4 regions of the Brevibacterium luteolum genome follow, and region 4 is predicted to be linked to each of the others. Evidence: riboswitches for the same ligand, from Rfam matches in the RefSeq annotation. Region 4 holds a riboswitch; each other region holds the start of a gene.
What was found. Region 4 has a riboswitch for thiamine pyrophosphate ahead of M3C25_RS01880 (TenA family protein). Riboswitches for the same ligand answer to the same signal wherever they lie in the genome.
Positions count from the first base shown of each region.

Region 1: it holds a riboswitch for thiamine pyrophosphate, as region 4 does, so the genes downstream of both, M3C25_RS13000 (NUDIX hydrolase) here and M3C25_RS01880 (TenA family protein) in region 4, are expected to answer to the same signal.
Region 2: it holds a riboswitch for thiamine pyrophosphate, as region 4 does, so the genes downstream of both, thiC (phosphomethylpyrimidine synthase ThiC) here and M3C25_RS01880 (TenA family protein) in region 4, are expected to answer to the same signal.
Region 3: it holds a riboswitch for thiamine pyrophosphate, as region 4 does, so the genes downstream of both, M3C25_RS00410 (ECF transporter S component) here and M3C25_RS01880 (TenA family protein) in region 4, are expected to answer to the same signal.

Region 1 is NZ_JALXPM010000083.1:153-3,646, reverse strand. It holds gene M3C25_RS13015 (amidohydrolase family protein) at 1-464, opposite strand, end outside; gene M3C25_RS13010 (hypothetical protein) at 501-956, shown strand; partial or broken gene M3C25_RS13005 (HAD-IC family P-type ATPase) at 977-1,601, opposite strand; TPP riboswitch at 2,049-2,167, shown strand; gene M3C25_RS13000 (NUDIX hydrolase) at 2,201-2,668, shown strand; gene thiD (bifunctional hydroxymethylpyrimidine kinase/phosphomethylpyrimidine kinase) at 2,665-3,465, shown strand.
Region 2 is NZ_JALXPM010000010.1:70,005-76,146, forward strand. It holds gene M3C25_RS04245 (acyl-CoA thioesterase) at 1-177, shown strand, start outside; gene M3C25_RS04250 (hypothetical protein) at 251-514, shown strand; gene M3C25_RS04255 (hypothetical protein) at 746-895, shown strand; gene chrA (chromate efflux transporter) at 1,014-2,264, opposite strand; TPP riboswitch at 2,343-2,450, shown strand; partial or broken gene thiC (phosphomethylpyrimidine synthase ThiC) at 2,531-4,277, shown strand; gene M3C25_RS04270 (GyrI-like domain-containing protein) at 4,270-4,734, opposite strand; gene M3C25_RS04275 (hypothetical protein) at 4,921-5,556, opposite strand; gene aztD (zinc metallochaperone AztD) at 5,711-6,142, shown strand, end outside.
Region 3 is NZ_JALXPM010000001.1:81,129-87,270, reverse strand. It holds gene M3C25_RS00425 (class I SAM-dependent DNA methyltransferase) at 1-108, shown strand, start outside; gene M3C25_RS00420 (energy-coupling factor transporter transmembrane component T family protein) at 121-924, opposite strand; gene M3C25_RS00415 (ABC transporter ATP-binding protein) at 921-2,405, opposite strand; gene M3C25_RS00410 (ECF transporter S component) at 2,405-3,046, opposite strand; TPP riboswitch at 3,076-3,181, opposite strand; gene M3C25_RS00405 (DUF4916 domain-containing protein) at 3,182-3,721, opposite strand; gene M3C25_RS00400 (hypothetical protein) at 3,822-4,763, shown strand; gene M3C25_RS00395 (MmgE/PrpD family protein) at 5,034-6,142, shown strand, end outside.
Region 4 is NZ_JALXPM010000004.1:41,925-48,066, forward strand. It holds gene M3C25_RS01860 (DUF1345 domain-containing protein) at 37-744, opposite strand; gene M3C25_RS01865 (hypothetical protein) at 1,127-1,567, shown strand; tRNA gene M3C25_RS01870 (tRNA-Ser) at 2,172-2,256, opposite strand; gene M3C25_RS01875 (peptidoglycan recognition protein family protein) at 2,534-4,024, shown strand; gene M3C25_RS01880 (TenA family protein) at 4,228-4,860, opposite strand; TPP riboswitch at 4,849-4,953, opposite strand; RNA gene ffs (signal recognition particle sRNA small type) at 5,036-5,131, shown strand; gene M3C25_RS01890 (L,D-transpeptidase) at 5,338-6,142, shown strand, end outside.

The DNA of each region.
Region 1 (3,494 bases), on a different contig from region 4:
AGATCCTCAGCCCGGACTTCCCAACGGCATTCCGGGTTGAAGACGGCGAAGTCAGCCGAGGCGCCTTCGGCGATCCAGCCCTTGCCCTCAACGCCGGCGATTCGGGCAGGCGCCTCGGACATCCAGCCGACGACCTCGGCGAGGTCGATACCCTGCTGCTGGGCTTCCGTCCAGAGCAGTGAGAGACCGAGCTGAAGGGGCGAGATGCCGCCCCAGGCTTCGCCGAAGTCACCGCTGTCGAGCAACTTGAGCTCGGCGGTCGACGGCGAGTGGTCGGAGACCACGCAGTCGATGATGCCGCTGCGCAGGCCCTCCCACAGTGCCGTCCGGTTCGATTCCTCACGGATCGGCGGGCAGCACTTGAAGGTCGTCGCGCCGCCCGGGATGTCCTCGGCGGCGAGCACGAGGTAGTGCGGGCAGGTCTCGACGGTCAGCCGGACGCCCTCCTCGCGTGCCGCGGCGATCTCCTTGAGCGCTGCCGCGGACGACAGGTGGAGGATGTGCGCGCGGCAACCGGTGCGGCGGGCGGCTTCGATGACGGTGCGGATGGCCTCGTCTTCAGCTTCCTGCGGCCGGGAGCTGAGGAAGCTGGTGTACTCCCGGCCGCGATGGCCGTCTCACTCGTGTGGCGCTTCTCCGGCCAGCCTTTCGGCATCCACGAGATCCTGCCCGGTCTCATCACCTCGGCGATCGTGCTCATCGCGGTGAGCCTGGCGACTCGCCACTCCGATGACGAGGTCGTCGTCGCCTACTACCACGCCTACCGCGCCGGCGAGCTGCGCACGCACGGTGTCGATGAGGAGCCGGCTGCGGCTGGGGACGTCCCCGCGGGGACGTCGACGGCCGCAGGTCAGACCACCGCGCCCGAGGCGGAAGTCGCCGCTGGCACACAACCGGCACGGACGGCTGAGGCTGCGTCACCGGGCGTTGAGCAGCAGCGGCCGCAGACGGAGTGACCTTAATCCGGTTCGGTGCGTCAGGACTCGAGCACGGCAGCGGTGCTGGCAGCCGGTGAGAGGTCGAGACGGCGCAGCAGCTGCGCGTTGAGCGCCACCACGACTGTGGAGGCGGACATGAGAATGGCGCCGATGCTCATCGGCAGCACGAAGCCGACCGGTGCCAGCACGCCGGCGGCAAGTGGAACCGAGATGAGGTTGTAGCCGGCAGCCCACCACAGGTTCTGCTTCATCTTCCGGTACGTCGCACGCGAGAGCTCGAAGACCGAGAGCACCGAACGCGGATCTGACGAGGCGAGGATGACACCAGCGGAGCCGATCGCCACATCGGTGCCCGCACCGATCGCGATGCCGACGTCTGCCTGGGCGAGCGCCGGAGCATCGTTGACACCGTCCCCGACCATCGCCACACGCCTGCCCTCACGCTGGAGCTCCCACTGTGGCGGCTTTGTCCTCGGGCCTGACGCCGGCGAACACCCGGTCGATGCCGAGCTCTGCTGCGACGGTGTCGGCGACTGCCTGTGCGTCACCGGTGATCATCACGACCTGCACCCCGGCTGCGTGCAGGGCAGCGACGGCATCGTGCGATTCCGCGCGGATCTCATCGGCCAGCCGCAGCGCACCGATGACGGCGCCGTCGGCAAGCCCGGTTGGGCCGATTGACACCTGTCGAGTACGAAGCAATTACTGACTCACCTGCAGCCGCAGCGTGACACCCTGATTGTCACCTCCCCTTGCATCAGTCCCACGCATTGGACATCTGCGTTATAGCGGCGCGGCCGGTCAGCCTCCGTCGTCCATCTCGTGCGCCGCAAAGGCTGAACAATGCATCGTGTCAGCATCGTCGCTACCCCTGGCCGAGCTTCGGAAATGGGCGCGTGAGATCGGTAAGACGTCTCTGGTCTCGGGCGTGTTTCCAACAATGCGATCGACGCTTATACCGCCTCGCGTTGATCGCGCCGGTAACGAGTGCCGGGCTCTATGGCGCGCCATCTGCACCGATGTTGGGGTTCGTGTCACGCAGCCTCGGACCGCGGGACAGGGACTTGTGGCGACAGTCTGGACACACAGTGGCGGCCTTCTGGTAGGCTCGGTGTTACCGAGGGGTGCCCCGTCAAGGGGCTGAGATACCACTGGACGATGGTCGGCGTGGTGACCCTTAGAACCTGATCCGGATCATGCCGGCGAAGGGACTGGTCTCGTAGCGCTTGCTCCCGTCGCTGGCCTCCAGAAGTGAGGCCACAGTGTCGATTCCTCCCGCCGATTCGGACGTCGGCCGTGCGCGGCCGACGGTAGCCGTTCTCTGCGTCGTCATCGACGATGACCGTGTGGCCTTGGTGCGTCGGGCGAATCCGCCCGATGCCGGGTACTGGGGCTTCCCCGGTGGGAAAATCGAGTTCGGAGAAACCATCACGCAAGCGGCCGAGCGTGAGCTGGCCGAGGAGACTAGTCTCGTGGGCGACGCCATCGGCGTCCTGACGTCGATCGATGCCTTCGATCGCGGCACGGATGGCGATCTGGTCAGCCACTTCGTCCTCATCGCCGTGGCGTGCCGGTGGCGGTCCGGATCCCTGCGTGCCGGTGACGATGCCCTGGAAGCTGGGTGGTTTGCCCTCGACGAGGTCGACGACGCCCAGCTGACGCTGAGCAAGGACGTCGTCGATGTCGCCCGGTACGCCGTTGCCGTCGCGCAGAACGAGGTGAGAGCGTGACGATTCACATTGTCCTCTCGATAGCGGGAACCGACCCGACCAGTGGTGCTGGTGTCCAGGCCGATCTCAAGGCGTTCACAGCGATAGGTGCCTACGGTGTGACAGCCGCCGCCGCGGTCGTTGCTCAGAACACTTGCGGCGTGCGCTCCTTCGTTCCCCTCGACCCCTCTTTCGTCGGCAAGCAGATCGATGCGGCCTTCGACGATGTCCGTGTCGACGCGGTGAAGATCGGCATAGTCGCCAACGCCGCGAACACCGAGGTCGTCGCCGACCGGCTCCGACAGCACGAAGCCGAGAACATCGTGCTCGGCAATGGTACCAAGAGCGGCGATCACCTTCTCGACACCGACGCCGTGGCCGCCGTCCGGGACACGCTCGTCCCGCTGGCGACGATCATCACGCCGAACCTCCCCGAGGCTGCGGTCCTCCTCGACACCGAGGAAGCCACAACCTGGCAGCAGATGCACGATCAGGGCACCCGGCTGCGCAGCCTCGGTTCTCCCTGGGTGCTACTCAGGGCGGACACCTCACGCACGAGGTGTCCCACGTCGACTATCTGCGGGCCGGAGGGAGCCCGTGCATTCACCGCCGCCAGAGTCGAGACTCTCAACGACCACGGAACCGGCTGCACACTGTCGTCGGCGATCGCCTCGCTGCTGCCCGGTCACTCGGCGCAAGACAGTGCGCGCCAGGCCAAGCGGTATCTTCACGATGCTCTCATCGCCAGCGACCTCCTCGACGTCGGTCACGGCCACGGTCCCGTGCATCACTTTCACCAGCTCTGTCCGCGGGAATAATCCGTGCCGAAATCACTCACTGAGGTTAC
Region 2 (6,142 bases), on a different contig from region 4:
ATCGGCAGCCGGATCAGCCGGGTCGGCACCTCTTCGCTGACTGTCGAGCAGGTGATCTTCGTCGACGAGACCGTTTGCGCGCGGGCCGAATCGGTGATGGTGCAGATCCGCACAAGCACCCGCCGCTCCGAACCGTTCGACGATGCCACGCGGGAATTCTTCAGCACCCTGAGCTGAACAGTCACCGACACGCCCATTGAGGTTTCCAAGCAGGTGGCTGTCGGCATAGGCTGGATGAGCGAAGGAGGCGATGACCATGACGAAGAGCGGACAGGAATCGAGCAGCTCAGGCTCGAAGGGTCTTGACAAGATCGAAGAGGCCGCCGAGAAGGTGCTTGGCGACTCACAGGTCGGCAAGGGCGAACGCGTCGGCTATGTCGAAGACGATTCCGAAGCGCGCACTGCCGCGGCTGCGGCAGCACATGGAGATGAGGCGATTCTGCAGGAAGACGGCACCCACCTCATCATCAGCAAGACCGAAGGCGATCCACCCGTCGACACCTGGCGGCACTGAATCGCACCACTGGGCAGAGCCCGCCGGATCACCGGCGGGCTCTGCTGCTGCTCACCGGGTCTTCGAGCGGGATTCTCTGGAGTGCAGCATCGCATGCGAGCGTGCCGTCCGCATCCTCACGGGTGCCTGCCTCGCTGCCGCGTTCCGCGCACCGGCGATCATCACCCTCGGCGTCCGGCTGCCGCCGGTGTTCCCCGCCCGCGCTGGCTTCACCACAGGCTGCGTGCGAGCATGGCGGTCATCATCAGCGGTCTCGTCGCCGCCTCCGCCGTCGTCGCCTCGGTACCGACGATCCACGGCGCCGCGTCCGACTTCGGCACTGCGACTGCGGCACTGCTGTGGACGACCCGCGCACCTGGTTCCTGGTCTGCGGCGCGCTGACGGGGATACCGCCGGCAGGCGGACACGGCACGATTCGGCCCGCCTGGCTCATGACGATCAAAGAGGTGTCGGCCTCCCGTTCGCGCGGCGGCGCTGCGGCCCCGCTGCGCCGGGAGGTTCAGAGGACGAGGAGGCCGAGCAGTCCGGCGGCGATGACAACGGCCCAGGCCGGGGCCTTCCACGCGCTCAGCGCGACGAAGGCGGCAGCTCCGATGACGAGGGTCAGCGCAGAGGTGATGCCGGTGGTGAAGACCGGCTGGTACAGCGCGGCGGCGAGAATCCCTACCACGCCGGCGTTGACTCCGCTCAGCGCCCGGCGGGCCAGCCGGTGCCCGGAAAGCGCCTGCCACAGCGGCAGGGTGCCGATGACGAGCAGCGCCGCCGGCAGGAACACCGCACCCAGCGCGATCGCCGCGCCCACCGCTCCCGTCGCCGAGGTGGTGCTCACCGTGCCGAGGTAGGCGGCGAAGGTGAATAGCGGGCCGGGCACTGCCTGGGTGGCGCCGTAGCCGGCGAGGAAGGCATCGTTCGAGACGGTCCCGGTAGGCACGAGCTCGGCCTGCAGCAGCGGCAGCACGACATGTCCGCCGCCGAACACGAGCGCGCCAGCTCGATAGAGCACATCTGCCAGCTGCAGCGCATCACTGCCGGTGAGACGGGCGATGACCGGCAGCCCGATGAGCAGGACGGCGAAGAGGATGAGGCTGCCGGCGGCCACCGGCATCGGCACACGCACCCTGAACGGCTGCCTCTGCCCGTCTGAGGCGCCTGACGCCTCGGGCGCGGCCGGACGCAGCCATACCAGCCCGATGATGCCGGCGAGCACGATCGCAGCGACCTGCGCCCATGCGGTGGGCACGAGCAGGGCGATGGCCAGGGCGGTGACCGCGATGCTCGCCCGCGGTGCGTCGGGAGTCAGCGAGCGCGCCATGCCGAGCACCGCATGCGCGACGACAGCCACGGCTGCGACCTTGAGTCCGGTGAGCCAGCCGGCGTCGCCGAGGTCGCCGAGGGCATGGATGCCGAAACCGAAGGCCGCCAGCGCAAGCGCCGAGGGCAGGGTGAAGGCGACCCAGGCGGCGAGCATGCCGGCGAAGCCTGCGCGTTTGAGGCCCAGCGCCATGCCGACCTGGCTGGAGGCCGGGCCCGGCAGGAACTGGCACAGCGCGACGAGATCGGCATAAGCGCGGTCGCTGAGCCAGCGGCGGCGCTCGACGAAGGCCTCACGGAAGTACCCGAGGTGGGCGACCGGGCCGCCGAAGGAGGTGAGCCCCAGCCGCAGGAAGACCCAGAACACCTCAGCAACGGATCCCCGGCTGGCGGGTGCGGCGGCAAGCTGGCAGTCAGACGCTGAGGCGGAAGGTGGCATGCCCGCTATTCAACGCCAGGCAGGTGAACTCCAGGCGAACGACAGCTCCGCCTCTCTGATCGGGTGTGATATAGATTGAGCTGACCACGCGGGAGCCTCACAGCGAGGCTGAGACCGGACACGGCGTCCGGGACCGCTGAACCTGATCCGGTTAATGCCGGCGTAGGAAGTGAGGGACATCGTTGTCTGCATTCATCCCTGAGAACACGCACGCCTCCGAGACCGCAGCTGCCCAGCCGCACTCCGAACAGCACCCCAAGCACCGAATCGGGTGGGTTGAGGATGCCGCGCACGGCATCCGCGTGCCCGTCACTGAGATCCATCTCGACGACTCGCCCGGCCAGCGGGCCAATCCCCCGGTCCAGGTCTACCGGACGATGGGGCCCGGCAGCGTGCCCGAGGAGGGACTGGCACCATGGCGGGCGGAGTGGATCGCCGCCCGTGGGGACACCGAAGAGCACGCGGGCCGTGGCAGGAAGCTCGCCGATGACGGCCGGGCGGCTGTGCGCCGCGGCCGGCCCTCCCAGCAGTGGCAGGGCCGGGTGCCCACACCTCGGCGGGCGAAGCCCGGCAAGCGGGTGACGCAGATGCACTACGCACGCGCCGGTGTCGTCACCCCGGAGATGTGCTTCGTCGCGCTGCGCGAGCAGTGCGATGTCGAACTCGTCAGAAGCGAAGTCGCCGCCGGCCGGGCGATCATCCCAGCCAACATCAACCACCCGGAGTCCGAGCCGATGATCATCGGGCGGAAGTTCCTCGTCAAGATCAACGCCAACATCGGCAACTCCGCTGTCACCAGCTCGATCGGCGAGGAGGTCGCCAAGCTCAACTGGGCGGCCAAATGGGGTGCCGATACGCTCATGGATCTCTCGACGGGCAACGATATCCACACCACCCGCGAATGGATCCTGCGCAACTCCCCCATCCCGATCGGCACCGTGCCGATCTACCAGGCTCTGGAGAAGGTTGATGGTGAGGCGGAGAAGCTGACGTGGGAGATCTACCGCGACACCGTCATCGAACAGTGCGAACAGGGCGTCGACTATGACCGTCCATGCCGGTGTGCTGCTGCGCTACGTGCCGCTGACCGCCGAGCGGGTCACTGGGATCGTCTCCCGCGGCGGGTCGATCATGGCCGGGTGGTGCCTGGCGCATCACGAGGAGAACTTCCTCTACACCCACTTCGATGAACTGTGCGAGATCTTCGCTCAGTACGACGTCGCCTTCTCCTTAGGCGACGGCCTGCGCCCGGGTTCGATCGCCGATGCCAACGATGCCGCGCAGTTCGCTGAGCTCGACACGCTGGCTGAGCTGACTCAGCGGGCGTGGGAGCACGATGTGCAGGTCATGGTCGAAGGACCTGGCCACATTCCGCTGCACAGGATCCGTGAGAACGTCGAGCGCCAGCAGGAGCTGTGCCACGGCGCGCCCTTCTACACCCTCGGCCCGCTCGTGACCGACATCGCTCCCGGTTACGATCACATCACCTCGGCGATCGGGGCGACGGAGATCGCCCGCTACGGCACCGCGATGCTGTGCTACGTCACCCCGAAGGAGCATCTGGGTCTGCCGAACCGCGATGACGTCAAGACCGGTGTCATCACCTACAAGATCGCAGCCCACGCCGCTGACCTGGCCAAGGGCCACCCTGGTGCGCAAGAGCGTGATGATGCCCTGTCGAAGGACCGCTTCGAGTTCCGGTGGCGCGATCAGTTCGCGCTCGGTCTCGATCCGGAGACTGCCGAGGCGTTCCACGACGAGACGCTGCCGGCTGAACCGGCCAAGACAGCCCACTTCTGTTCGATGTGTGGGCCGAAGTTCTGCTCGATGCGCATCTCCCAGGACATCCGCGACACGTACGGAAGCGCTGAGGCGCAGGCGGCGATCGCCGGCATGCAGGCCAAGGCCCAGGAGTTCCTCGCCCGCGGCGAGCAGGTGTACCTGCCCGAGCCGACCGTCGGGCCGCCTGCTCCCGACACCGCGCCCGAGGCGGTGGAGACGAGGATCAGCTGACCGGCTGGCGCAGGATGGTCCGGCAGCGCTGCGGTGCGGTGCGCCGGAAGTCCGATAGGTAGATCTCGTGGTGCCGGCCGCCGGGTTTCATCCCGGCAGCCGGTATCACCGACTCGTGCAGTTCGGCCAGCACGCCGGCTTCGTCATCGAAGCTGCCGATGTGCAGGGTCTGAAAACATGTGCCCTCCGCAAGCTCGCCTGCGCGCAAGCTGCCGATGAGCGGGAGTGCCCGGCCCTTCTTCTCTGCTTTCCGGCGTGCCGCAGTGATTGCAGCATCGATATCGTCTGCGGTGAGCCAATCGGGGACCATGAGCATGAGCGTCCACTGCCACTGCGTCTTGTCCCGGGCGGTGGTGAAGGCTGTCATGTCCTCAGCCCACCAGAGACCCTCCAGCGGTGGGACGACATAGTCGCGGCCATACGTGTCCTTCGAATGGAACTTCAGTGTGTACGCCACCGGGTAGAGGGTTTCGATCCCGCGGTGAAAGCCGCTGACGTGTTCGGGTCTCCGGCTCCGTCGACCATGAGATAGGTCGTCGCCGGCACGTCAAGCCGGTCGAATCGGCCGGAGCGTGGGCGGTAGCGCTCCATCGTTTTCTTGAAGTCGACCTTCGTGCTCACAGCGGCCTCTCCCATCTGCCCGTCACTGCCGCGGTTCGGTGAGCGTGAGCCGGCCGCGCACATCGCGTCGCCAGCGGTTCTCGCGCGAATCAGTGAACTCGATGCCGACGACACCGTACTTGCGGGCATCGGCCAGCGGGGTTGTGCTCTCAAATGACTGCTCCCCCTGCAGGAACACCCATGAGCGCTGATGGTCCAGGGCATCGAGCTCATCGGCCGCACCGGTGAGGATCCGCTGCCGGGCGTGTTCGCGCAACACCTTGATCCACTGCCCCGGCGGCAGCGTCGGCACCTCGGCTCGCACAGCAGCGACATCCGTGTCCATCGGATTGCCGAACTCAACGCGGACGTCATAGACAGGAGCATCGGATGAGTTCGCGATCATCACACCGACGCCGGAGGGTTCAGCTTCCTCGTCATCGCGATACTTCCGGTCCTTCTCCATGACCTGTTCCTTCACCTCGGGAAGCCAGCGCACTCCCACCACCCAAGCCGCAATGCACCGCGCCTGACGCTCGCGTTCGCGGTCGAGGGCTTTTCCATCGCGGCGCTGCTCCAGCTGCAGCATCTTCTTCGCCCGGATCCATGCGGTCGCCGCAAAGATGAGTGCACCGATTGCGGTGATCGCTGAGATCCACTCGGGATAGGAACCCCACATGCTGTCTGCATCCGTTCTCGTCGATGCCGGTCCCTCTCGGCAGCCCACGGGCCGGCGGCGGTCAGATCTGCTCTCATCGTAAGGGCTGATCCCCGGCGCTGATGCGCACATGAAGCTATGACAATATCCCCCACGCCCTGCCACCATGACCGGCATGACTCTCGACGCATCACGCATCCCATCCCTCCTCACCGCCTCGGCTGCGGCGCTGTCACTGGCAGTGCTCGCCGGCTGCGGGAACTCCACCTCGAACGATGCCGGCCAGTCCCCCGAGCCCACTGAGCGGCAGACGGCAGAGACCGCCGGCCCGGCTGAGCGCATCGCCCTGACCTATGACGGCGGCGTCATGGTCCTCGACGGTGATTCCCAGAAGGTGCTCGGCACCTTCGAGGCCGAAGGTTTCACCCGCCTCAACTCCGCCGGCGACAACCGGCATCTGTTCCTCACCGAAGGCGAATCCTTCCGGCTGCTCGACATGGGCACGTGGTCCGAACCGCACGGCGATCATTCGCACTCCTACACCATTGACCCGCTGCTGACCGACCAGCGGATCGAGGGCAGCCACCCGGGCCACCTCGTCAACCAC
Region 3 (6,142 bases), on a different contig from region 4:
GACCTCACCCAGGCCGGCCTGCGCATCGAGCACCGCTTCGCGACCTGGACGCTGCAGCCGTTCGCAGCCGACAGCGACTTCCTCGTCTGCGTCTCCGTCCGGGCCTGAACACGGCGGGTGTCACGACCCGATCGTGAAGATGAAGTTCCAGGTCCCAGCCGCCACCGCCGCACCGATCGTGACGGCAGCGGCGATGATCGCACCGGCGACGAGGGCTCCGTCGCGGGGATGGAATGTCGAGACCCGCGCCCACGTGCGGTTCTGCGCACCGAAGCCGCGGCCCTCCATCGCCATCGCCAGCCGGGTGCCGCGCCGGATCGCCTGCACGAGCAGTGCGAACGAGGTCTGGAAGAACCCGCCGATCCGGGCGAACACGTTCCCGCCGGCCACACCTCGGGCCCGGCGCGCCTGCGCAAGCGTCTGCCATTCGGCGATGAACAGGGTCACGAGCCGGGCGGCGGCGAGTGCCGCGAGCACGAAGGTCGCCGGCAGCCGCAGGTGCTGGATGAGGCTGTCGGCCAGGTCGGTCGGGTCGATCGTCGCGATGAGCATGACCGCCGGCAGCGCGAGCGCGAGCGCGCGCAGCGCCACCGCAGCACCCATCGTCAGCGAGTCGCTGGTGAGCAGCAGAGGGCCGGCATCGACGATGACGGTGCCGGTCTTCTGCGACAGCAGCGCGGTGCCCCAGCCGGCCATGAGCGCGGCCAGCGGCAGGAACCACAGCCGCTTGACGAGCACGGCCAGGTCGAGGCCGGTGAGCGGCAGCATGAGGATGACGAGTCCGAGCATGACCGCGGCGGAGACGACGTCGATGCTGAGCACGACCGCGATGGCGAGCACTGCACCGGCGGCGAGCTTGGCGACTGGATTGCAGCGCACGAGCGGGGTCTCCCGGACGACGGGGACGAGGAGGTCGGCGTTCATGCGCGCACCGCCTGTCCGCGGCCGAAGAGCATCCGCTCAGCGGCGATCGCCTGGAGGAACTCCGCATCATGGCTGACGGTCAGCATCGCGGTGCCGGCGTCGAGCAGCTCGCAGCTGAGCGCCGCGAGCTCCCGCCACGTGTTCGCATCCTGGCCGAAGGTCGGTTCGTCGATGATGAGCACCGGCGGGCGGGTCGCCATCATGCACGCCACCGACAGCCGCCGCTTCTCCCCACCGGAGAGCGTGTGCGGATGCGCATGCGCCAGCCGGGTCAGCCGCAGGCGTTCGAGCAGCTCGGCCACCCGCGCCTCGGTTTCGGCTTGGGCACAACCGGCCTGGCGCGGACCCAGCCGCAGCTCATCGGCGACCGTGGTCGTGAGGAACTGATGCTCCGGCTCCTGGAACACCGTGCCGATCCGGGCGACGAGGTCAGCCGCCGGCCACCGGTGCGGGTCGTCGCGGCGGGGCGCCCCGCGCCCGAGGTCGAGCAGCCGCGGCGTGGCCCGCACCCTCCCAGCACGGGCAGGCAGCAGGCCGCCGAGGGTGAGCGCGGTCGTCGACTTGCCAGCGCCGTTGTGCCCGACGAGTGCGAGCGCCTGGCCTTCGGCGAGGTCGACGCTGAGGTCACTGACGGCGACCGGGCCACGGCGGGAGCGGGCGACGGCGAGCTTCTCGGCCTCCAGCAGCACCGCACCCGCCGGCCGCGGGACGCGCGGCTGGGGGAGTGCGGCACCAGGCAGCCAGACCCCAGCGCCAGCCAGGATGCCGCGCAGCGCCGGGTCGTGCAGCACCGCATCGGGCGCACCGTCGGCGACCAGCCCGGACTCGCCGAGCACGATGATCCGGTCGACGTGATCGGCCCAGATGTCGACCCGGTGTTCGACGATGAGCAGGGTCGCACCAGAGGCGGCCTGCGCGTCGAGAACCGCCTGGCACACCTCGGGAACGGCGGCCGGATCGATGTTGGCCGTCGGCTCGTCGAGCACCATGAGCCCGGGAGCCATGGCGAGCACGCCGGCCAGAGCAAGGCGCTGCTTCTGCCCGCCGGACAGCGCCGACGTCGGATGATCCCACGGCAGATCGAGGCCGACGGTGGACAGCGCCTTGCGGGCGCGGGCGGGCATCGCGGCCGGGTCGACGCCGGTGTTCTCCATCCCGAAGCACACATCGTCGCCGAGCCGGGCGAGCACCACCTGCGCGTCCGGGTCCTGCAGGACGAGCCCGGTGGTGCCCGAGGTGGGATCCGGTGGGCGGCCGCCGACGAGCAGCTCGCCGGTCCGGTACCCGGACTCGGCCGGCAGGACTCCTGCGATCGCATGCAGCAGCGTCGACTTCCCAGCCCCTGAGGAGCCGAGCAGCAGGACGCGCTCACCGGCCTCGATGCGCAGGTCGATGTCGCTGACAGCGGCGCGCTTGCGCCCGGAGTGCCGCCAGCCGAAGCCGCGGGCGAGGACGTCGACGCCGCGGGTCGCGGCGGCCATCAGACTTCTCGCGCGCTGCGTCCGGACGCGAAGGCGCCCAGCGCACCGGTGCGGGCGATCGCCTTGAGCGCGAACCACGAGACGAGGCCGGCGAGCACCATGCCGGAGATGCCGGCGAAGACGGTGTAGAGCGCCTTGTGCTCAAACGTCCAGGCGGCGTTGTAGAGGATGTTCTCGCCGATCGCCAGCGACAGCCCGGCACCCAGGCCGGCGAGCAGCGTGGCGATGAAGGTGTAGCGGCGGTAGCGTAGCGAGGCGAAGATGATCTCAGCGCCGAAGCCCTGGATGAGCCCGGAGACGATGACCATGAGCCCGAAGTAGTTGCCCGGCACCGCCGAGACAATCGCAGCGAGCACCTCGACGTACAGCGCTGCACCGGGCTTGCGGATGATGAGCCCGCCGAGCACGCCGCCGAGCACCCACACGCCGGTCAGCAGTCCCTTCGTCGGCGGGTAGAGGGCCTGGAACGGGGCGCTGATCGTCTCCCAGGAGTTCGACCAGGCCCAGAACACGATGCCGATCGCGACGGCGAGCACGGAGGCGACGACAATGTCGACGACCCTCCAGCGCATCGTCGCCGGAACTCCGGCAGGCATGTTGTTGGGTTCGTGATGGGTGTGGCGGGTCTGGACGTCAGACATCGCAAATCCTCCTTCAATCAGGCAAGGAGGGGTGAAGAGACTCGACTTCCTCCGGCGGTATGAACCGCGTCAGGTTCGAGGGTCTGCAACTGTGCACTCTCAGCGCTCCTCATGAGCGCTCCCCTGTCGTCGCGTCTACGGTAGCAGACCCATGTACGCCAGGGCGGCTTTGACGATGTGCTCCTGTCCGTGGTTCATCTCCGCCACGATGTCCTCGCGCAGTGCTTCGTCCGGGGTCAGCCAGTCGAGGCTGAGCGCATCCTGGCGCGGTGTGCACTCACCCTGCACCGGCAGGATGTAGCACAGGGCGATCGCATGCTGGCGCGGATCGTGAAGCTTGGAGGCACCTTCGGTCGGGAAGTACTCGGCGACGTGGAACGGGTTGAGCGAGCTCGGCAGCGACGGAAACGCCAGCGGCCCGAGGTCCTTCTCGGCATGGCGCATGAGCGCATCGCGCAGGGTCTCGTGGAAGCGCACCCGCCCGCCGATCACCTCGCGCACGAGCGAGCCGTCATCGCCGGTGCGCAGCAGCAGCCCGACCTTCTCCGGCACACCGTGGTCGTCGAGCAGCACCGGCACCGCATTGATGTAGGCCATCGGCAGGCGTCTGCGCAGCCGGGCCAGCTCATCGGGTTCGAGCCAGTTCTCATCGAAAGCCAAAGCGGTGCGTGTCATAGTCCCATGGTTCCACACGGGCTCTGGTCAGGCCAGACTCCAGGCGCATGTCCGCAGGAGCGGGAAGCGTGAACCGCCGGGGCTGCGATAGGTTCGGGGCATGAGCGATGACATGAACGAGCAGCCCACCGGCGCCGACCAGCATCTCGCCGACGAGATCAGCGCCCACTACCACCCGATCGCCATGACCCTCTTCGGCCTCCTGGACGCCGAGGACCAGATCGACCAGCCCGAATCGCAGGCTGTCGACGCCGCCCAGATCGCCGAGGTGTCGGTCGTGGCCGCCGCGCTGCGGATCTGGCACTGGGTCGCCTCCGGTCCGAACGCGCAGCGCCCGGCCGCCGAGACCGGCGAGCTGAGCGGTGAGGAGCTCGCCGCTGTCGCCGAACTCGCCGGACTCGAAGAGGCCGGTGGCGCCAAGACGCTGGCTGAGCTGCCGCTGACCGAGCGGGCCTGGGCGACGCTGCTGCTGACCGGCATGCTCGAACAGGCCGGGTCTGAGTCGGTGACCGTCGGCCTGCCCGAGCTGTTCGGCCCCGTCGCCGAGGCGGTGGCTGCCGGCCGTGCGATCGAGCCCAGTGACGAGCAGGCCGGGGCGCTCGCCCGCTGGCTCAGCGTCTGGGCGCTCGCCGCGGCGAACCACTGGCAGCAGGTCAACACCCAGGTCACCGGCGCCGGTGACCTCGATATCCCGCTGTTCTCGACCCTGGCGATGTACCTCGGTGCCGGCGGGCGGGTGAGCCTGCCCGAATCCGAGCAGATCCACGCTGTGCTCGAGACCGACGAGCGGCTCAAGGCCCACACCGCCGAGTTCTTCCGGCTCCTCGGCTACGCCCCGGAGACGATCTCCGGGGAGAGCTTCGCCCATGTCGTGCTCGCCGGCACGTCTGAGACCCTGCTGCGGATCCTCGGCGACTGGCGCTCCGGCGGCGTGCTCATCGACGCCGGAGACAGCAAGCTCCGGGCGCATCCGGGAGCCCGGCTGTCGCTCATCACCCTCGTCTCGATCATCCAGGGCACCGGACAGCCGGCAGAGGACTGAACCGGCAGGGCATCAGCGCAGGCCAGCGGGCTGGCCGCGCAGCTGGGACGGGACCCGGTGAGCGAGGCCACATGTGCGCGTGGCATCCTAGAGAACGTACGGCGTTTGTGCTGCCCCTGCTCATGTTTTATCTTGATATCAAGATAAAGTGTGGCGTGGCGCTCAGCCCGCGCCGCTCATACAGTTGAATGCAGCCCGCGAACACCTCGGGCCCTGACGGTCAGCGTCGCCGACACCTCGGCTGCCGACGTCGAGATAAGGAGAATCTCCATGATCAACCATGAAGTCCGCACGTATAAGAGCTCGGAAAACCTCCCCCGCGAAGATCAGCTGGCCTGGAAGATCGCAGAAGTCGCATCCGATCCCGTCGCCGTCGAAGCCGACGTGACCGACATGGTCATCAACCGCATCATCGACAACGCCGCCGTCGCCGCCGCCTCGGTCCGCCGTGACGCACCGACCCACGCCCGCGAGCAGGCGCTGCCGCACAAGTCCAAGCCCGGCGCCACCGTGTTCGGCCAGCCGCTCGACGACACCGTCTCCCCGGAATGGGCCGCCTGGGCCAACGGCGTGGCCGTGCGCGAGCTCGACTTCCACGACACCTTCCTCGCCAAGGACTACTCGCACCCCGGTGACAACATCCCGGCCATCCTCGCTGTCGCCCAGCACCTCGGCGTCGACGGCAAGGACCTCGTCAACGGCATCGCCACCGGCTACGAGATCCAGGTCGACCTCGTCAAGGGCATCTGCCTGCACGAGCACAAGATCGACCACGTCGCCCACCTCGGCCCCTCTGCCGCAGCCGGCATCGGTGCGATGCTGCACCTGCCGACCGAGGTGACCTTCCAGGCCGTGCAGCAGGCACTGCACGTCACCACCGCCACCCGCCAGTCCCGCAAGGGCGAGATCTCCTCGTGGAAGGCCCACGCACCGGCATTCGCCGCCAAGATGGCCGTCGAGGCCGTCGACCGCGCGATGCGCGGCGAAGGCGCCCCGAGCCCGATCTACGAAGGCGAGGACGGCTTCATCGCCTGGATCCTCTCCGGCCCCGAGGCCCGCTACACCGTGCCGCTGCCCGAGAAGGGCGAAGCCAAGCGCGCGATCCTCGACACCTACACCAAGGAGCACTCGGCTGAGTACCAGGCCCAGGCGCTCATCGACCTCGCCCGCAAGATGGGCAAGGAGATCGACGATCTGACCAAGATCAAGAAGATCGTCATCCACACCTCGCACCACACCCACAACGTCATCGGCACCGGCGCCAACGACCCTCAGAAGATGGACCCGAAGGCCTCCCGCGAGACGCTGGACCACTCGATCATGTACATCTTCGCCGTCGCCATGGAGGACCAGGGCTGGCACCACGAGGACTCCTACGC
Region 4 (6,142 bases):
GCCGCCTCGGGCCCGGTGCCTTAGGCGGCAGCGCCGTCACCGGGACAGGGCGGAGATGACGACCGAGACGATCATCGCGAGCACGAGCGAGTTGAACCCGAAGGCGACGACGACATTGGTGCGCACCTGCCTCCAGGCAGCCTTCGTGCGGATCTGTGCTGAGATGCCCGCGGCCATCGTCGAGGCGAGCACTGCCAGGGTAAGGTAGTCGTCGAACTCCTCGGGCGGTTCGCTGTGGAAGCGGATGTGGCGCCTCTCGACGGCCGGCACGTTGAGGTGCATGTAGGCGGCGGCGAAGGCGAAGACCATGAACACCCAGGAGGCGGCAACGGCGAGGACGCCGAGTGCGAGGTAGAGCAGCGACTGGCGCACCACCTCAGTCTGGGCGAGCACGACGGTGAGGAAGATGGCGAAGGCGGCAGCGGTGACAGCGAAGTTCGTCGCACCACTGAACCCGAAAGCCCGCGCCCACCAGCGGCTCTGCACCCGGACTTCGCGACGCACCTGATCGATGAGCGCCGGTCCGCGCAGAAGCTTGTAGCTCCGTATCGTCCACGTGACGTAGATGAGGACGAAAAGGTTCCAGAACAGCAGGTAGAAGAGGACGACGAGCTCAGTCCGCAGCGATCCGTCCGTCGAGTCTGGGCGCAGCAGGAGGATTCCGGCCGTTTCGATCAGCAGGGTCAGGAGGGTCGCCGCAGCGGTCGAAACGGAGTAGCGGACAACATCGGTCGAAGTCTTCAACGGCTTGCCCTCACTCGGATCGCGGGTTCGGCACTGAGGACAGTGTAGCCAGACAGATGCGGTATGCGGCGGTGATCGGCCGTGACCAGTCCGGGTGCCATAGGATCGATGTGAACTCCGTCACCAGCACTCTGAGACCGGAAAGGCACCGCTCATGCGCCCTGGCACGCCCTCAGTCCTCTCCGCCGCACTCCTGACATCGCTCATGGTGCTGGCTGGTTGCGGCAGCAGTTCGCAGCCACCAGCCGATTCCACTCCAAGCTCTGCCCCCGAGGACACGGCCGGGGAGGATGCGCCTGAGGGTGGCGAGCAACCCGTCGCCGAGGATGCCACGGGCCCAGCGCAGAAGGACGGTGCAGGCACGGGTTCGAAGGCTGATCCCATGTCCGCCGTTGAGCAGAAGGTCGGTGCGGCAGTGGAGTCGGTAATGGGTCGCGGCGCCTGCAGTGAGCGAGAAGAGTTCACTCCCGGCACACCGCTGAGTGAGTGGAGCCGACTCGACGAGGGACCTCAGGATGATGGCCTGTTCGGGCCGCTGGAGGGAGCGCTGGTGGCCGTCGACTGCGTTCGATCGGCCCCGACAGAGATGTATCCCGACGGCAAGGAACGCGTACTGCGGCGCTTCTTCACCGACAGCGCCGATGTCGACTCCGACTTCCACCAGACGATGCCGTCGGTGCAGGGTGACTACGAAGCGGCCTTCTTCACCCATGACGACGAGAAGTGGACGGCGTACACACACCTGGCTGAGCAGAACACCATGGATATCCTGGAGACGAAGCTCGGTGCCGCATTCCACGGACCCGATGACTTCCAGCCCTGATGTGCTGATGCTGAAGTCCCCCGAAGCGTGCTGGTCAGGGGACTTCGCGCTCGGCCGCGACCGCCGATTCGCGCTTTATCAGATGACACTGGCAGCGCTGAAGCCGATGTACGGCCCAGCATCAGGACTGACACGCTCCACCAGCACAAGACGAAGGCCCCTGACCACGTCTTCTCTGGTCAGGAGCCTTCGCCATCGCGCGGAGGATAGGGTGAGTGGTTTCACGACATCGTTCACCCCTACCGCCTAGATCCCGAGTGCACATGTCTCACGAGATCGTTCCAGGCATGTCGCACGTCATCGTTCACGACTCAACCATGGCATTACACGGTGAGGAGATGTCCGCAGCCTTGACCTGCCATTCCCACAGATCCTGTGGCCATTCGGTGGCAAAGCCAGTAATAGCTAGCACAGACAAGCCGCTATGAGCGAGCAACCGCGGAGTACGACCGATACCAGCGAGGGCCGCAGACCGACGCTTTGCGATCGTGTTCGCGCGCAGTTTTCCACAGCGAAACCCGGAACGATGACGCGAGACATCAGCCCCAAAAACAAAAAGAAATCTCGGGACATCGAGTGAACGATGTCCCGAGACTTCACAGCGCGGAGGATAGGGGATTTGAACCCCTGAGGGCGTTAACCCAACACGCGTTCCAGGCGTGCGCCATAGGCCGCTAGGCGAATCCTCCGCAGGAAATCTTACCGGAACCCGAACGTTAAGCGAAATCGAGCCCGCGCGACCGGCGGCGCACCTGTCCTACCGCGCTGCTGCCGCGGACACCGGGGCTCACAGCGCGATTCCCGTCGCAGAGCACGAAGAACTCGATTCGGCAACGACTGCCGACCTCTCGCACCCCTACCCGAGACATCTGGGCGAATGCGTGTCATAGTGGCACACGGCGAGTCCTGCGCATCCAGCGTCGGCGCCGCCGAAATGCCTGTCTTCCCCTTCCTCGAAAGGCATACATGCGCTACATAGCTTCTGCGACTGCGACTGCGACTGCGGTCGCCGCCAGCATGCTGACCGGACTCGGGCTCGCACCGTCCGCCGCCCTCGGCGCGGACCCGCAGCCTGAGATGAACGAAATCGATCTCGCCGAGATCAGCGACGCCGGCATCGGGATCCCCGGTGCCCGCGACCGCTCAGCGGCAGTCGAATCCGCAGCCGCCCAGCAGAGCGCGGATCACTTCTCGTTCCTGCCCTCCCTGCTGCGCGCACCCGCACCCGGGACCAGCGGCACCGCCGCCCTGGCACAGCCGCTCGCCCACCCTGCCAGCGCGACCGGTGCCTCGGCGCCGGACGGCGACTCACCGAGGGATGCGATCCACGGTTCGGCCTCTGACATCACCGAGGACGGCCGCACGATCGCCGCCCTGTCCGATGTCGTCGAGCCAGCCGATGACGCTCCCGGCATCGTCGGGGTCGTGTGGCGCGGGGCAGAGGACGCCGAGGTGGAGATCCGCACCCGCACCCACGGTAAGTGGAGTGCCTGGTCGGGTCTCGACTCCGACAACGACCCCAAGCAGCCCGGCGCCGCGGGCACCGAACCGTACTCGCTGGCCGGGATGGATGCCGCGCAGCTGCGCATCCTCGGCGACGCCACCCCGCACGACGCTCGGATCCTCAGCATCGACCCGAAGCGCTGGAGCGGCGATGAGACCGCCGTTGAGTTCAACACCCCGGTGACCGAGGGCGCTGCCGACAGCGCCGCAGACCAGGCGCCTGCCGCCTCAGGCACGGCTGCGACGATGGCCTACGCACCCGGTGCCGCGGCGGCCCAGACCATCGCCAAGGACAGCGGTGTGAAGGCTCCGAAGATCGAGCACCGCAAGGCGTGGGGTGCCGCGAAGCCGAAGTCGGATCCGGATACGACTGCGAAGGTGCAGGCCGCGGTCGTTCACCACACCGGCGGGTCGAATGACTACACGGCCGAGGACGTTCCGGCGATCCTGCGCGGCATCCAGCACTACCACCAGCAGGGCCGCGGCTGGGATGACATCGGCTACAACATGCTCGCCGATAAGTACGGCCGCCTGTGGGAGGGCCGCGGCGGCGGGCTGAAGAAGAACCCGGTCGGCGCGCACGTGGTCGGCTACAACCAGGGCAGCTTCGGCATCTCGGTCATCGGCAGCTACGGCACGTCCGCGCCCCCGCAGGCCACCCTGGATGCGGTCGATCATGCGATCGCCTGGAAGCTCGCGCTCTCCGGTGTCGATGCCGGCGGCAAGACCACGCTCAAGGGAACGAAGATCAACGTCGTCTCCGGTCACCGGGACCTCGGTCAGACCGACTGCCCAGGCGATGCGCTCTACGGGAAGCTGCCGCAGATGCGCAAGGACATCGCCGAGATCCAGAAGAACGGCGAGCCGGTGAAGAAGGACCCGCTGAAGGAAGAGAAGAAGGGCGAGGAGAAGGGCTCAGGTCTGCAGCCGGGTGCCACCGACCGCAACGCCTGAACCGCGCAGGCTAGCCGACCTCAGGTCACGAACGGGCGGGCTGGAAGTTATCCCCAGCCCGCCCGATCGCTTCGCTGGCACGGTCGGCGAGACCTCCCCGACACACGTCACCGGCTCAGTCGACGCGGCCCTCGTGCCGGTCAGCTGTCGCGGCCCTCATAGGTGACGCCGAAGAAGTCGAGCTCCAGGGCCACCGTGCGCTCTCAGCGGGCGGTGAGCTCCTCGACCCGGCCCGCGGCCTCGGCAGCCGGCCACACCCGGTTGAGCTCGTCGACGAGGAACTGGCACCACGAGCTGAACGCCTCCCCGCGGTGCAGCTCGATCCACTCGGAGTGCACATAGCGTTCAGGCAGCGGGGCGTCGCGCTCACCCCAGTCGAGGTAGAGCCACTCGGCGATGACGAGCATGACGAGCAGGTCTGCGTATTCGGCCTGTGCAACCGCATCGTACATCTCGGCCTGGAACCCGGCTGCCGCGCGCGAAAGCTGCGAGTTCCGCCAGTCGTCCTCGGTCACGCCGAGCTGTGTGAAGGCCTGCTGGAAGTATCCGTCCTCATCGGTTGCGAGCATCCCGAGCTGGGCGGCGAACCGCAGCTTGGAGTCGAGCCGGTCGGCGTGCGCCACACACCCGCCGAGCATCGAGAGGAAGGCGTCGAAGAACTGATAGTCCTGCACGAGGTAGCCAGCCAGCACCGCATCGTCGATGGTGCCTGCGAACAGCTCGTCGACGAAGCGGTGCCCGACTGCGGCGTCCCACTGCCCGGCGCTGTCGCCGAGCCGCAGCCGCCCGGCCGGGGAATCGGCCGCAACGCGAATGGTCGTGTGGATCTGTGTCATGTGATCTCCCTCCGCCGGTATCACCCGGATCAGGTTCGTAGGGTCTGTCTGCGCACTCTCAGTGCCCGCGCGGGCACTCCCCTGTCAACACCCTCACTGTAGCCCGTCTCCCGTGCCCGAGGCGGTGGCCGGCTCAGGCGTTTTTGGTTCGGTCCCTGCCTGGTCTAGACTGTTATGCGGCTCCCCGTGTGGCGTCATCTTGTGAACTCCCCCAGGGCCGGAAGGCAGCAAGGGTAAGCGAGCTCTGGCGGGTGCACGGGGAGTCCTCGCATTCATGCGCTGTCACAATTGCGCAACATCCCCCGGCACTGTTTGCGCAGGTCACATGCCATCTGCTCGCCGATCGGCGGGCTGAGAGCGCGCATTGTTCCACAGCCGTTACATCGCGCTTCCTATATTTGTGCTGTCGCCTTCCCATTCCTGCCCTCGCAGTTCTGCGACTGTGCATCGTCTCCACTGCCATGAGAAAGGTCCCTCATGCTCCGTCGCCGCCCCCTCGTTGCCGGCCTCAGCGTCTCGCTCGCCATCGCCCTCGCCGCCTGCACTGCGACACCCGATGCCGAGCGCCGATCCGCGGCAGCTCCGAGCGCGGACCCGCATCCCGCACCCGAGGTGACGGTCTCGGTCGTCGATGATGACGACGCCTCCCCCACACCCACCTCGGCGACGGGCGCCAGCGGCACACCCGAGGCAGACAGCACCACCGGCGCAGCCGATGCTGATGGTAAGAGCATCGAACTCGACCCCAGCGGGCACTTCGCACTGACCGTGTCCGGCGGCGAATTCACCGAGGTCACCGTCACCGACGCCGACCACCCCGAGGTGAGCGTCGACGGCACCTTCGACTCCGGCGCCCAGGGAAGCGATCCGAGCGCGCCGGCCACCGCCTCGGCGACGGAGACTGAGAGCGCCAACACCGGCGGCAGCGCTTCAGACGCAGACGCGACCCCCAGCGAAGACGACACGCCCAGCGGTGCCAGCACTGACCGCAACAACAGCACTGACAGCGGCGGCGAAGCCGATCCTCAGGGCACCCGCTGGGTCTCCAGCTATGGGCTGGCCGGCAACGCCGAGTACGAGTGGAAGGCGACGACCGTCGCCCCGGATGGCGCCACGCATGAAGCTTCCGGGACGATCACGACGACCGAACCGCAAGGCCGTTCGGCGCGGATCTTCACCGTCATCGGCGATGACCAGGAGGTCGGCGTGGCCGCCCCGATCATCGTGAACATCGGCGCGACCGTGCCCGAGTCCTACCGCGATGACATCGAACACCGGCTGT